Regions from separate parts of the Pantoea sp. CCBC3-3-1 genome, predicted to be linked through region 1. Evidence: predicted binding sites of a transcription regulator. Region 1 holds the regulator's gene; each other region holds the start of a gene.
The links. Region 1 encodes PhoB, which activates phosphate uptake and scavenging genes when phosphate is short. Its sites were predicted from a motif close to CTGTCATAAAACTGNCNNAT; they were not measured.

Region 1 (4,650 bases):
GTTCAACCTGATTCAGTTTGCCGTCAAGGAAGTCGACCAGAAATACGCTTTTCTCTTTGCCCAACTCATCAAAGCTGAGCGGAATGGGGGAGCCGCTGTAGCGAATATGCTCGGTTCCGGCGATGCGCTGCGCGCGGTGAATATGGCCAAGCGCGATGTAGTCCGCTGCGGGAAACGCCTGCGCCGGAAAGGCATCCAGCGTACCGATATAGATATCGCGCACCGCATCGCTTTTGGTGACGCCAACGGTGGTCAGATGACCGGTTGCGATGATTGGCAGCGTTAAATCCAGCTGCTCGCGCCGCGCCACGGCTTCGTGCCAGCAGCGCTGATAGTGATGAGTAATCGCTTCGGCCAGCGTTTGCTGTTTTTCACGTCCTGACTGGCCTGCCTGGCTACGGGTGATATCGCGAGGACGCAAAAAAGGGATGGCGCAAAGCAGGGCGCCGGGCTGGCCGTCGCGGCGATTTAGCAGCAAAACCTGTTCATTAAGGTTGTCGCTGGCGGACGCAATAACCCGGGTGTTCAGGCAGGCCAACAGCTCGCGGGATTCGTTAAGCGTGGCCACCGAGTCGTGATTACCGGCCAGCATCACCAGCTGGCAGCCGGTTTGACTGAGCCTGACGATAAAACGGTTATACAGCTCGCGCGCATAGCTTGGAGGCGAACCCGTATCAAAAATATCGCCGGCCACGATAATGGCATCGACCTGATGCTGTTCTGCCTGCGCCAGCAGCCAGTCCAGAAAAGCCTGATGTTCGGCTGCGCGGCTTTTGGTATAGAAGAACTGGCCCAGATGCCAGTCGGCGGTATGAATGATTCGCATGAGTTCCCTGTGAATGCGCCAGGACAAGACGGCGATTATAAACAGTCAGGGGCAAAACCCCAGCGCAAAGGCATTTCACTGTTGATAAAGTGTTATAAAACGGGGCGGAAGCCGATGCTTTTTTCATAAAAATGTCATAAAACTGACGCATAATGTCGCCGCATATCCAGTGACATTCCGTCACAAACGCAGGAGCAATAATGGCTAAGCGCATTCTGGTGGTCGAAGATGAAGCCCCAATCCGTGAGATGTTATGTTTTGTTCTGGAGCAAAATGACTACCAGCCGATCGAAGCGGAAGATTATGACAGCGCCGTTAATTTGCTGATCGAACCCTGGCCCGATTTGATCCTGCTGGACTGGATGTTGCCGGGCGGATCCGGCATCCAGTTTATCAAACATCTTAAACGTGAAGCGATGACCCGCGATATCCCGGTGATGATGCTAACGGCACGCGGCGAGGAAGAGGATCGCGTTCGCGGTCTGGAAGTGGGGGCCGACGACTATATTACCAAGCCTTTCTCCCCTAAAGAGCTGGTGGCCCGGATCAAAGCCGTGATGCGCCGGATTTCACCGATGGCGGTGGAAGAGGTCATTGAAATCCAGGGGCTGAGCCTCGATCCCTCTTCACACCGCGTCATGTCTGAAACGCAGCCGTTGGAAATGGGGCCGACAGAATACAAACTGCTGCATTTCTTTATGACTCATCCCGAACGGGTTTACAGCCGTGAGCAGTTGCTTAATCATGTCTGGGGCACTAACGTTTACGTCGAGGATCGCACCGTCGACGTACATATTCGCCGCTTGCGCAAAGCCCTTGAGCTGACCGGGCACGATCGCATGGTGCAGACGGTTCGCGGAACAGGTTATCGTTTTTCTGCACGTTTCTGATCGTAACCGGAGCCTTTACCGTGCTGGAACGCCTCTCCTGGAAGAGATTACTGCTGGAGCTGGCGTTGGCCAGCCTTCCTGCTCTTATCATTGGCCTGTTGGTGGGCTACTTACCCTGGCTGCTGCTGATTTCAGTGCTGGCGGTGCTGTGCTGGCACTTCGCTAATCTACTGCGGCTTTCCCACTGGCTGTGGGTGGATCGTAGCATGACGCCACCGTCCGGTCGCGGCAGCTGGGAACCGCTGTTTTATGGCCTTTATCAGATGCAGGCGCGTAACCGTCGTCGCCGCCGTGAGTTGGGGCATCTGATTAAGCGTTTTCGCAGCGGTGCTGAGTCGCTGCCGGATGCGGTGGTGCTCACTACCGAAGAAGGCACGATTTTCTGGTGTAACGGCCTGGCTCAACAGCTTCTGGGCCTGCGCTGGCCAGAAGATAACGGCCAGAATATCCTCAATTTATTACGTTATCCTGAATTTACTCGTTATCTGCGCGAGCAGGATTTCACCCGTTCGTTAACGCTGGTGCTGAATAATCATCGTCATCTGGAGTTCCGGGTAATGCCCTACAGCGAAGGTCAGTGGCTGATGGTCGCGCGCGATGTGACGCAAATGCATCAGCTGGAAGGCGCGCGACGAAACTTCTTTGCTAACGTCAGCCACGAACTGCGTACGCCGTTGACCGTACTGCAAGGCTATCTGGAAATGATGAGCGACTCGGTGCTGGAAGGAAGCCAGCGGGATAAAGCCCTACATACGATGCAGCAGCAAACCCGGCGAATGGATGGTCTGGTGCAGCAGCTGTTAACGCTCTCCAGGATTGAGGCCGCGCCCGCGCTGGATTTGCAGGAAAAAGTTGATGTGCCGATGATGCTGAGGCTGCTGCAACGCGAGGCGGAAACGCTCAGTCAGGGCAGGCATGAAATTCATTTCACCGCCGATCCCGATCTGCGCGTATTCGGTAACGATGAGCAGTTACGCAGCGCGATTTCCAATCTGGTCTATAACTCGGTAAACCATACGCCTGCCGGCACGCGCATTGATATTAGCTGGCGCAGGACGCCGCATGGTGCGCAATTTAAGGTGAAAGATAATGGCCCGGGTATTGCCGCCGAACATATTCCCCGCCTCACCGAGCGCTTTTATCGCGTCGACAAAGCCCGTTCGCGCCAGACTGGCGGCAGTGGGCTGGGGTTGGCTATCGTCAAGCATGCGCTCAGCCATCACAATACCCGGCTCGAGATTACCAGCCAGCCCGGCAAAGAGACCTGTTTCAGCTTCTCCCTGCCGTTAAGGTTGATTGTAAACAATGAATTGTCCCAGAATGCGGTTCACTGAACGATCGGATAGCCATCAATGAAAAAGCTGTTTTTTGCCGTAATCATGCTGTTCAACCTGTCTGCTCAGGCGCAGGAAGGCATGCTGTCAGGCAATCTTTCGAGCGTCGGATCCGATACGCTGGGCAACCTGATGACCCTGTGGGGCGAAAGCTTTAACCGTCAGTATCCCGGCGTTAACGTACAGATTCAGGCTGCGGGTTCTTCCACTGCACCGACGGCTCTGGCAGCGGGCGCGGCCCAGCTTGGCGCGATGAGCCGTCCGATGCAGGCCGTGGAGCGTCAGCTGTTTGAGGCAAATTATGGCTATCCGCCGCTGGCGGTGCCGGTCGCCATGGACGCCCTGGTGGTGGTGGTGAATAAAGATAATCCGCTACAGGGATTAAACGATCGGCAACTGGATGCGATTTTTTCTGTGACACGCCGTTGTGGCGCGTTCTCTTTCGTAAAAAAGTGGGGTGATTTGCCTTCAATGCCTGCCAGCTGGAAAGCGCGCCCGATGCAGCGTTTTGGGCGTAACTCCGCTTCCGGAACCTGGGGGTTCTTTAAACAGCAGGCGCTGTGTAACGGCGATTTTCGTAATGATGTCGGTGAATACCCAGGCTCGGCTGCGGTGATTCAGGCCGTCGCCAACACGCTCAATGGTATCGGTTACGCCAGTATGGGCACACATCTGACCGGGGTGAAAATGTTACCGGTTTCCCGTGATGGCAACAGCTGGGTTACGCCTTCGCCAGAGAATATCCGCAGCGGCCGTTATCCTTATGCACGTCCGCTTTATATTTACGTTAATAAAAGACCGGAGAAACCACTGGAGCCGTTGACTCGGGCTTTTCTGAGCCAGGCTTTGTCGGCAGAAGGGCAGGCGCTGGTAACGCAGGCGGGCTATTTGCCGCTGTCGGACGAGCAAATCAGGCAGGCCCGACGGATGATTGAAGAATAAAGTACGGTCAGCGCCTGGCGAGGATAACGGCGAACATGAATTTTTTTCATGGCAGATGAAATTTCCTCGTTTGCCGCTGAATGTTTCTCATGACATGCTCTCTTCAGCCATTTAGACATCCAGATGTCTTATAATGATAATTCGTCATTATTTCCCAGGTAAATTATGCGCCGTGCGCGCAGGACAGGAGTGACCTGAAATGCAAAGAGATTCAGCCCAGTACCGTGCCGAAGTGGTTGGCAGTTTTCTGCGTCCGGCAGCGATCAAACAGGCCCGCGAGCAGTTTCAGGCCGGTGAAATTGATGCCGTTGCGCTGCGTCGTATTGAAGACGAAGCCATCCGCGATGTGGTCACGCACCAGCGTGCCAGCGGTCTGAAAGTGGTCACCGATGGCGAATTCCGTCGCGCATGGTGGCACTTCGATTTCTTTGACGGCCTTGAAGGGGTGGAACGTTACGAAGCCGATCAGGGCATTCAGTTCAACGGCGTACAGACTAAAGCGCGTGGCGTAAAAGTGACCGGCAAACTTGGTTTTGGCAATCATCCAATGCTGGAAGATTTCCGTTACCTGAAAAGTATCTGCGGCGACGCGATTCCTAAAATGACGATTCCAAGCCCAAGCGTGCTGCACTTCCGTGGTGGGCGTAAAGTTATTGAT
Region 2 (4,650 bases), 1.5 Mb from region 1:
AAACCCAGGCCGGGACTAAACAAAAACATCCACAGTACGGCAGCCACCGCGGGTGCTACGGCATAAGGCAGTAAAAACAGCGTTTGGTAAAAGCGCTTCAGCCGCAGCACATAATCGACCAGCGCGGCAAAAAAAAGCGAGACCACCAGGCCGATTACCGTGACCAGCCCGCTAAAAATTAGCGTGGTCCAGAAGGAATCAAGATAATACTCATCACCCACCAGCCGCCTGAAGTTTTCCAGCCCGACAAAGGTGCTGGAGAGGCCGAAGGGATCGACGCTCTGCACCGAGTACCACAAGGCTTCGCCTGCTGGCCAGAGGAAAAAGACCGCGGTAATCAGCAATTGCGGCAGTAGCAGTACATAAGGCAGCCAACGCGAGCGGAAAACGGGACGTGAAGAAGACATAAAATCGCTTTGAACCTGCAAAAAGTTTGAGGGGGTGAAAAGCGGGACAGTAACAACGGCCCCGCCTGACGGCTCTCTTTCAGACTGCTGACAAAACCGAAGCGAAGGGAGCATACGCCCGGCACAAAGCAGTACGGGCCATGGTCGGCCCATGCTGAGCTGCCCTGGACGGCGCTTTTTGCATTTTTGCGGAGCGTGCAGGCTCCCTGAGCCTGCACGTTGTCAACAATCTCCTCATTTACTGCTTCGCCGTCTGCTCAAAGCGACGCAGCAATACATTGCCTCGCGTTACGGCACTGTCCAGCGCCGCCTGCGGCGTTTTTTTACCGGTCCAGACGCCTTCCAGCTCTTCATCGATGATGGTGCGGATCTGCGGCATATTGCCCAGCCGCATGCCTTTGGTGAACGGCAACGGCGGTTTGTTTAGCATCTGGCGGGTTGCCGTATCAGCCCCCGGATTTTTATCGTAAAAGCCCTGCTGGCGGGTCAGCTCATAAGCGGCGGTAGTAATCGGCAGATAGCCCGTTTTTTGGTGCCACTCGGCGGCAATTTCAGGTTGGGCGAGGAACTGCATAAACTCCGCCACGCCTTTATGAATCGCCGCATCTTTGCCCTTCATTACCCACAGGCTTGCGCCACCGATCATGGCGTTTTGCGGCGCGTTCGGCACGCTGGCGTCATAAGGCATCATGCCTACGCCATAGTTAAATTTGGCATAGTGACGAATATCGGCCAGCGAGCCAGAAGAAGCGGTCGTGATACCACAGTCCCCGTTGTAGAACTTGGCTGTAGATTCATCTTTGCGGCCAAAGTAGGTGAAATCGCCTTTCTGGTTCATCTGTTGCAGCATCTGAATGTGCGCAACCTGAGTGGGTTTATTGAATTCCAGCGCCGCATCGGTGCCGTCAAAGCCATTGTTTTTGGTCGCGACGGGCAGAGCGTGCCAGGCGCTGAAGTTTTCAATCTGGATCCAGCCCTGCCAGCCGCTGGCATAGCCACATTTCATGCCCGCTTTACGCAGCGCCGCCGCGTCTTTTTCCAGCTGCTGCCAGGTTTTTGGCGGCTCCTCCGGGTTCAGACCGGCTTTTTTAAAGGCGTCTTTGTTGTAATAAAGCACCGGCGTGGAGCTGTTGAAAGGCTGAGAGATCAGGTGGCCGGTTTTGGAGTCGCTGTAGTAGCCGGAAACCGTGGGAACAAATTGTTTTTCATCAAAAGCTATGCCCGCCGTTTTAAACACGTCATACACCGGCACAATCGCTTTTGAAGCCATCATGGTTGCCGTTCCCACTTCATAAACCTGAAGAATGGCTGGCGCTTTGCCGGAACGCACGGCTGCAATCCCCGCCGCCAGGCTCTGCTCGTAGTTACCTTTATAGGTCGGTACGATTTTGTAATCCGGATGCGATTCGTTAAAGCGCTGGGCCAGAGAATTCACCTCAACGCCCAGCTCGCCCTCCATGGAGTGCCAGAACGGAATATCGGTCGCCGCCAGCGCATGGCCGCTGAAAGCCAGTCCCAGTACGACTGCGGTGTGACGAAGTGAGAACGATGACATATCGGTTTCCTGTGCCTGGTGTAATTCGCGTAAAAACGCGCAAGGTTGTCCGGCAAGAAACATGACATGTAAAAATGACGGAAATATAACGGTTAGAAGACGGTATGATGACAGGCGGGTGACAAGCGGGTTTTATGATGAATTTTTACTGGCTGGCAAGCTGTCCGGGGCCATGACAAACCGGCCCCGGACACGAAAACTTATCCTCCCAGATAGGCGCTTCGTACCGCTTCGTTCGCCAACAGCGCTTCGCCGGTATCCTCTAACACCACGTGACCGTTTTCCAACACGTAGCCACGATCGGCCAGTTTCAGTGCCTGGTTCGCGTTCTGCTCCACGAGGAATATGGTCATCCCTTCCTGACGCAGCTGTTCGATTGTGTCAAAGATCTGCTGAATGATAATTGGCGCGAGGCCGAGCGAAGGTTCATCCAGCAGCAACAGGCGCGGCTGGCTCATCAGCGCACGGCCTATCGCCAGCATCTGTTGTTCCCCGCCAGACATTGTCCCGGCACGCTGAACACGGCGCTCATAGAGACGCGGGAAAAGCGCGTACACCCGCTTGATGCGCGTTTGAAACTGCTGGCGATCGGCAAAAAAGCCGCCCATTGCCAGATTCTCATCCACCGTCATGCGCGAGAATACGCGTCGCCCTTCCGGCACAATGGCGATGGCTTCACGCATAATGCGCGCGGTTTGCCAGTCGGTAATGATTTTGCCATCAAACGAAATGGTTCCCTGAGTGGCGCGGGGTTCACCACACAGCGTGCCCAAAATAGTGGTTTTACCGGCACCGTTCGCGCCAATCAGCGTCACAATCTCGCCCTGATTGATGTGCAGGCTAACGTTGTGTAGCGCCTGAATCTTGCCGTAATGCGCGCTGACGTTTTGCAGAGAAAGCATCGGGTTCATCTTAGGCTTCTCCTAAATAAGCGCGGATCACGTCCGGGTTATTACGGATCTCTTCCGGCGTCCCGCTGGCCAGCGGCGTGCCCTGGTTAACCACGTAAATACGGTCAGAAATACCCATTACCAGTTTCATATCATGCTCAATCAGCAGTACCGAGACCTTGTGCTGGCCTCGTAGCTCGGCGATCAGCTCGTCAAGCTCCTGCGTTTCTTTTGGGTTAAGCCCGGCGGCAGGTTCATCGAGCATCAGGATTTCTGGCCTTGTCACCATACAGCGGGCAATTTCAAGCCGCCGCTGCTGACCGTAGGCCAGGTTGCCCGCCTGCCGGTTGGCCATTTCAAGCAGGCCAACGCGCTCCAGCCAGCCCGCGGCCCGGTCCAGCGCTTCGCTTTCCGCTTTACGGAAGCCCGGCGTCTTTAACAGACCGGCAAACACGCCGCTTTTCAGATGCTGATGCTGCGCCACCAGCAGGTTTTCAATCACCGTCATCTCACGGAACAGACGAACGTGCTGGAAGGTCCGCACAATGCCCATTCGCGCAATCTTCTGACCTGGCAAACCGGCAAGCTGCCGATCCCGCAGCTGGATGCTGCCGCCGGTCGGACGGTAAAAGCCGGTCAGGCAGTTAAACACCGTGGTTTTTCCGGCACCGTTAGGACCAATCAGTGAAACGATCTCCTGCTCATGCAGTTCGAGCGCCACGTTGTTTACGGCAAGCAGCCCGCCAAAGCGCATCATCAGGCCGTTTACGGCGAGTAAAGGCGTCATGACTGCTCTCCTTTTGGCACGCTTTTCAACTTCAAATGCGGACGCTTCATCGGCAGCAGTCCCTGAGGCCGCCAGATCATCATCAGCACCATCAATCCTCCCAGCACCAGCATGCTGTACTCATTCAGGTCACGCATCAGCTCGCGTGAAACAACCAACAATACGGCGGCGAGGATGACCGCAAACTGCGATCCCATGCCGCCCAGCACCACGATTGCCAGCACAAAGGCAGACTCCGCAAAGGTAAAGGATTCCGGACTGACAAACCCCTGGCGTGCGGCAAACAGGCTACCGGCAAAGCCCGCAAAGGCGGCGCTAATGGTGAAAGCCGTCAGCTTAATACGTCTTGGGCTGAGGCCGAGCGAACGGCAGGCGATTTCATCTTCACGAAGCGCTTCCCACGCACGGCCCAGCGGCATACGCAGCAAACGATTAATCACAAACAGCGTAATCACCACCAGCAGCAGCGCCACCATGTAGAGGAAGATAATACGATCGCTGGGATCGTATTTCAGACCAAAGAAGTGGCTGAAGGTATCCCAGCCCCCCTCCCGCACGCTGCGGTTAAACTCCAACCCGAACAGCGAGGGTTTCGGGATCTGACTGATCCCGTTCGGTCCGCCGGTGATGGCCGTGTTGTTTAGCAGCAAAATACGGACGATTTCGCCAAAGCCCAGCGTGACGATCGCCAGATAATCACCGCGCAGGCGCAGTACCGGGAAGCCCAGCAGCAGGCCAAACATCGCCGCCACGATACCTGCCAGCGGCAAACATTCCCAAAAGCCCAGACCGAAGTAGTGATTCAGCAGCGCAAAGGTATAGGCGCCGATGGCGTAAAAGCCGCCGTAGCCCAGTACCAGCAAGCCAGAAAGCCCAACGACCACGTTCAGTCCGAGGCCGAGCATGACGTAAATCAGCGTCAGCGTGGCAATATCTACCGTGCCGCGTGACACCAAAAATGGCCAGACGGCGGCGGCGACAATCAGCAACAGCAGAAAGAGTTTTTGCTTT
Region 3 (4,650 bases), 1.1 Mb from region 1:
ATGCGCATCCTCATATCTCAGAACACATCATCATTGTTCATAACGGCATTATTGAGAATCACGAACCACTGCGCGAGCAGCTGATGGCGCGTGGCTATCATTTTGCTTCCGAAACCGATACCGAAGTTGTAGCGCATTTAGTGCACTGGGAGCAGAAGCAGTACGGCGGCACGCTGCGTGAAGTCGTACAGCGAGTTATTCCTCAGCTGCGTGGCGCATACGGTATGGTGATCATGGACAGCCGCGATCCGTCCGTGCTGGTCGCTGCCCGTTCCGGTAGCCCACTGGTGGTTGGCTGTGGTGTAGGCGAAAACTTTATCGCTTCTGACCAGCTGGCGCTGCTGCCGGTGACGCGTCGCTTTATCTACCTGGAAGAAGGCGATATCGCTGAAGTTACCCGTCGCGACGTTACCATCGTCGATCGTAATGGCGATCGGGTACAGCGCAACGAAATCGAATCCAACGTGCAGTACGATGCGGGTGACAAAGGCCTGTACCGTCACTACATGCAGAAAGAGATTTATGAACAGCCAATGGCAATCAAAAACACCCTTAGCGGGCGTTTCAGCCATGGCGAAGTGGATCTCTCTGAACTGGGACCCGATGCTAACGCGCTACTGAGCCAGGTCGAACATATTCAGATCATCGCCTGCGGTACCTCATACAATTCAGGAATGGTGTCACGCTACTGGTTTGAAGCGCTGGCAAACATACCTTGTGATGTGGAAATCGCGTCAGAATTCCGCTATCGCAAATCTGCCGTGCGTAAAAACAGCCTGTTGATTACGCTGTCGCAGTCTGGCGAAACGGCCGATACGCTGGCGGCACTGCGCCTGTCAAAAGAGCTGGGCTACCTCGGTTCACTGGCAATTTGTAACGTGGCAGGCTCCTCGCTGGTACGTGAATCCGATCTGGCGCTGATGACCAAAGCGGGCACCGAAATCGGCGTGGCTTCTACCAAAGCCTTTACCACCCAGCTGGCCGTCCTGCTGATGCTGGTGGCGAAGATGGGTCGTCTGAAGGGTGTGGATCCGCAGATTGAGCACGATATCGTTCACGGTCTTCAGGCGCTGCCAAGCCGAATTGAGCAGATGCTGTCACAAGACAAACTGATCGAAACGCTGGCAGAAGACTTCTCCGACAAGCATCACGCCTTATTCCTTGGCCGTGGCGATCAGTATCCGATTGCGATGGAAGGGGCGCTGAAGCTGAAAGAGATTTCGTATATTCATGCAGAAGCTTACGCGGCGGGCGAACTGAAGCACGGCCCGCTGGCGCTGATTGATGCGGATATGCCGGTTATCGTTGTGGCACCTAACAACGAACTGCTGGAAAAGCTGAAGTCGAATATCGAAGAAGTGCGTGCTCGTGGCGGCCTGCTGTATGTCTTTGCCGATCGGGACGCGGGTTTCACCAGCTCCGAGGGTATGCAGATCGTCTCGCTGCCGCATGTGGAAGAGATCATTGCCCCGATCTTCTACACCGTCCCGCTTCAGCTGCTCTCGTATCACGTGGCGCTGATTAAAGGCACCGATGTGGATCAGCCGCGTAACCTGGCGAAGTCTGTCACGGTCGAGTAACGGGTTCTGAATTTTGCTGTGCCTGTATGGCACAGCAAAATATTATGGGAAAATTTCATTTATATATTTATTTCTGTCCAAATTGAAATGTTCCACTTCCTCAGTGGTTATTTTCCCTTGCTGAAGTAAACGTTCTTTTTCTGCTGGAAATCTTTTGTCGCTGCCTAAATATAAAGCTGCAAGATAATTAATATCTTTTGTTTTTTCTTTTTCAGATAACTTGACTACTTCTTTGTAACATTGATTGTATGGCATGGAGAGTTTTTCTTTTAGCATGCATTCAGTCAGGGATGATACGGGTCTCTTATTTTTAATATTTATACTTTCAATTTCTTTGAGCCCTTTAAGATACTGCCCGTCGGCTACCAGAATATTCGCATACATATTTTTCACATTACCGTTGTCGGGATTATTTTTTACAATGGATTCAATCTTTTCAATTATTACAAGTTTGTTGTGATCGTCGGCTTTCAAATATCCTGAGACAAGCTCTGAAACTTCCTGCGTTGCTTTGTCAGCGTAAGCACCTGTCGCCAGGGAGTAACCTGACCAGAATGAAAATAACATCATAAAAATTAATTTTTTCATTATTTTACCTAAAAAGGAGTAAGATTTATGACTCTTTTGAGACTTTTAGGAAAAGGCACAATCTGGCCTGTGTAACCTGAGATTACGTATCCGCCTTCAACGATGATTGAGGCAGATTTATCGTTTTTTTTAATAAAAAATTCTGTACTGCCAATGAGAATCTCATCGATTCCTACTGCAAATCTTTCATTAAATTTTTTTTGTAAAATAGCTTCATGGTTATCTATGTTATTTCTTATTTTACACCAAAACAAAGCTACTCCCGAACCAGCAGCTTTAACTGCAGCAGTTTTACCTGCTGCAGAGATATATATTTTTTTTCCGTCAGTTGTGTTTTCATCTTTTACAACCAGAGAAATTGAGAAGCTTGCATGTATGCCTACGCCTTCTATACGCATGTCAGCCAACTGTGAAAAATAAAAATTTTTAATAGTCATAAGTATCCCTCTTACAACATCCATTGTTGTACTTGATCGTGGTTTCACAGACAGCGATCAAGGTCTGGTAAAATCTATTACCTGAAGAGGGTTTTACACTCCTGAACGAAAGCGGGCAACAAAAAATGATTAATGTTGCTGGATTAACTCAAATTTTTAATATTTGAATCCTTTTTTTTCTTTCGAAAAAAAGACTACTCCTGTAAGGAGGAAAGATGAGTTAGTTGTCACAAAACTGTCATATTTTCTACATTTCACTGTCATCAAACTGTCCTATTTTGCCTCCAGCAGCAATCATTATTACTGATAAAACGGCATGTAGCCTGACTTTACTCCCCTGGAGGGAACATGACACTGATGCAAAAAACGCTGGCTCAATGTATCGCTTTAACCCTTTCATTGAGCGCTGTTTCTGCTTTTGCCGCCGACAATCTTACTGGCGCAGGTGGGACTTTCCCGGCACCGGTCTATAACAAATGGGCGGCGGAATACAATAAGGCAACGGGCGCTCAGGTTAACTATCAGGGCATCGGTTCTTCGGGCGGCGTAAAACAGATTATTGCAAAAACGGTCGACTTCGGTGCTTCGGACGCGCCAATGAAAGAAGAAGATCTGCAAAAAAATGGTCTGTTCCAGTTCCCAACCGTGATTGGCGGCGTCGTGCTGGCGGTGAATATCCCAGGCGTAAAATCCGGTCAGCTGACGCTGGATGGTAAAACCGTTGGCGACATCTATCTGGGTACCGTTAAAAAATGGAACGACCCGGCCATCACTAAACTGAACCCCGACGTAAAACTGCCGGACAGCAATATTAACGTGGTACGCCGTGCTGATGGTTCCGGTACGTCATTCGTGTTTACCAGCTATCTGGCAAAAGTGAACAGCGACTGGAACAGTAAAATTGGTAAAGGCAACACCGTTAACTGGCCGGTCGGCCTTGGCGGGAAAGGTAACGATGGCGTGGCCGCTTTTGTTCAGCGTCTGCCTGGCTCTATCGGCTATGTTGAATACGCTTATGCCAAACAGAACAGCCTGGCTTACACCAAACTGCTGGATGCCGATGGCAAAGCGGTTGAGCCGAGCGAGCAGAGCTTCAGCGATGCGGCTAAGGGTGCAGACTGGAGCAAATCTTTTGCTCAGGATCTGACTTATCAAAAAGGTGAGAATGCATGGCCGATCACCTCAACCACGTTCATCCTGTTGCAAAAAGAGCAGGCGAACGCTGAGAAAGGGACTGCCGTGCTGAAGTTCTTCGACTGGGCTTATAAAAACGGCACTGCGACCACCAACAGCCTTGATTATGCTTCTCTGCCAGATTCCGTTGTTGAACAGGTTCGTGCAGCCTGGAAAACCAATGTGAAAGACAGCTCAGGTAAAGCGCTGTACCAGGCTGATTAAACGGCTAAAAGTTACGGGCGGACGCTGCGCCGCCCTGAACCTCTACTATCGAGAATTCTATGGCTACGACCAGGCCGACATTTAATCCCCCCGGCAAGCAGGGCGACATCCTTTTCGGCGCGCTGGTAAAACTGGCTGCGCTGATTGTCCTGTTGCTGCTTGGCGGCATTATTGTCTCACTCGTTATCTCATCCTGGCCCAGCATACAAAAGTTCGGCTTTTCTTTTTTATGGACCAAAACCTGGGATGCGCCCAACGAACAGTTTGGTGCGCTGGTGCCCATCTACGGCACTGTTGTCACCTCGGTTATTGCGCTGATTATCGCCGTTCCGGTTAGCTTTGGCATCGCGCTGTTTCTGACGGAACTGGCGCCAAACTGGCTGCGTCGCCCCTTAGGCATGGCGATTGAGCTGCTGGCAGCGATCCCCAGCATCGTTTACGGCATGTGGGGTCTGTTTATTTTTGCCCCGCTGTTTGCCACTTATTTCCAGACGCCGCTCGGCGAGCTGATGGCGAATATTCCCATCGTCGGCATGCTCTTTTCCGGCCCGGCTTTCGGTATTGGTATTCTTGCCGCCGGGATTATCCTGGCCATTATGATCATTCCCTATATCGCCTCTGTCATGCGTGACGTCTTTGAACAGACG

Region 2: the regulator PhoB is predicted to act here: its motif matches at 2,057-2,076, upstream of ugpB (sn-glycerol-3-phosphate ABC transporter substrate-binding protein UgpB).
Region 3: the regulator PhoB is predicted to act here: its motif matches at 2,830-2,849, upstream of pstS (phosphate ABC transporter substrate-binding protein PstS).

What each region holds. Positions count from the first base shown of each region.
Region 1 covers NZ_CP034363.1:1,115,465-1,120,114, forward strand. Annotated here, with positions in the region: gene sbcD (exonuclease subunit SbcD) at 1-826, opposite strand, end outside; gene phoB (phosphate response regulator transcription factor PhoB) at 1,027-1,716, shown strand; gene phoR (phosphate regulon sensor histidine kinase PhoR) at 1,737-3,050, shown strand; gene EHV07_RS05130 (PstS family phosphate ABC transporter substrate-binding protein) at 3,069-3,992, shown strand; gene EHV07_RS05135 (cobalamin-independent methionine synthase II family protein) at 4,192-4,650, shown strand, end outside.
Region 2 covers NZ_CP034363.1:4,623,952-4,628,601, forward strand. Annotated here, with positions in the region: gene ugpA (sn-glycerol-3-phosphate ABC transporter permease UgpA) at 1-407, opposite strand, end outside; gene ugpB (sn-glycerol-3-phosphate ABC transporter substrate-binding protein UgpB) at 646-1,962, opposite strand; gene livF (high-affinity branched-chain amino acid ABC transporter ATP-binding protein LivF) at 2,163-2,873, opposite strand; gene livG (high-affinity branched-chain amino acid ABC transporter ATP-binding protein LivG) at 2,875-3,639, opposite strand; gene EHV07_RS21720 (high-affinity branched-chain amino acid ABC transporter permease LivM) at 3,636-4,650, opposite strand, start outside.
Region 3 covers NZ_CP034363.1:4,981,127-4,985,776, forward strand. Annotated here, with positions in the region: gene glmS (glutamine--fructose-6-phosphate transaminase (isomerizing)) at 1-1,580, shown strand, start outside; gene EHV07_RS23360 (hypothetical protein) at 1,623-2,168, opposite strand; gene EHV07_RS23365 (hypothetical protein) at 2,177-2,605, opposite strand; gene pstS (phosphate ABC transporter substrate-binding protein PstS) at 2,954-4,003, shown strand; gene pstC (phosphate ABC transporter permease PstC) at 4,063-4,650, shown strand, end outside.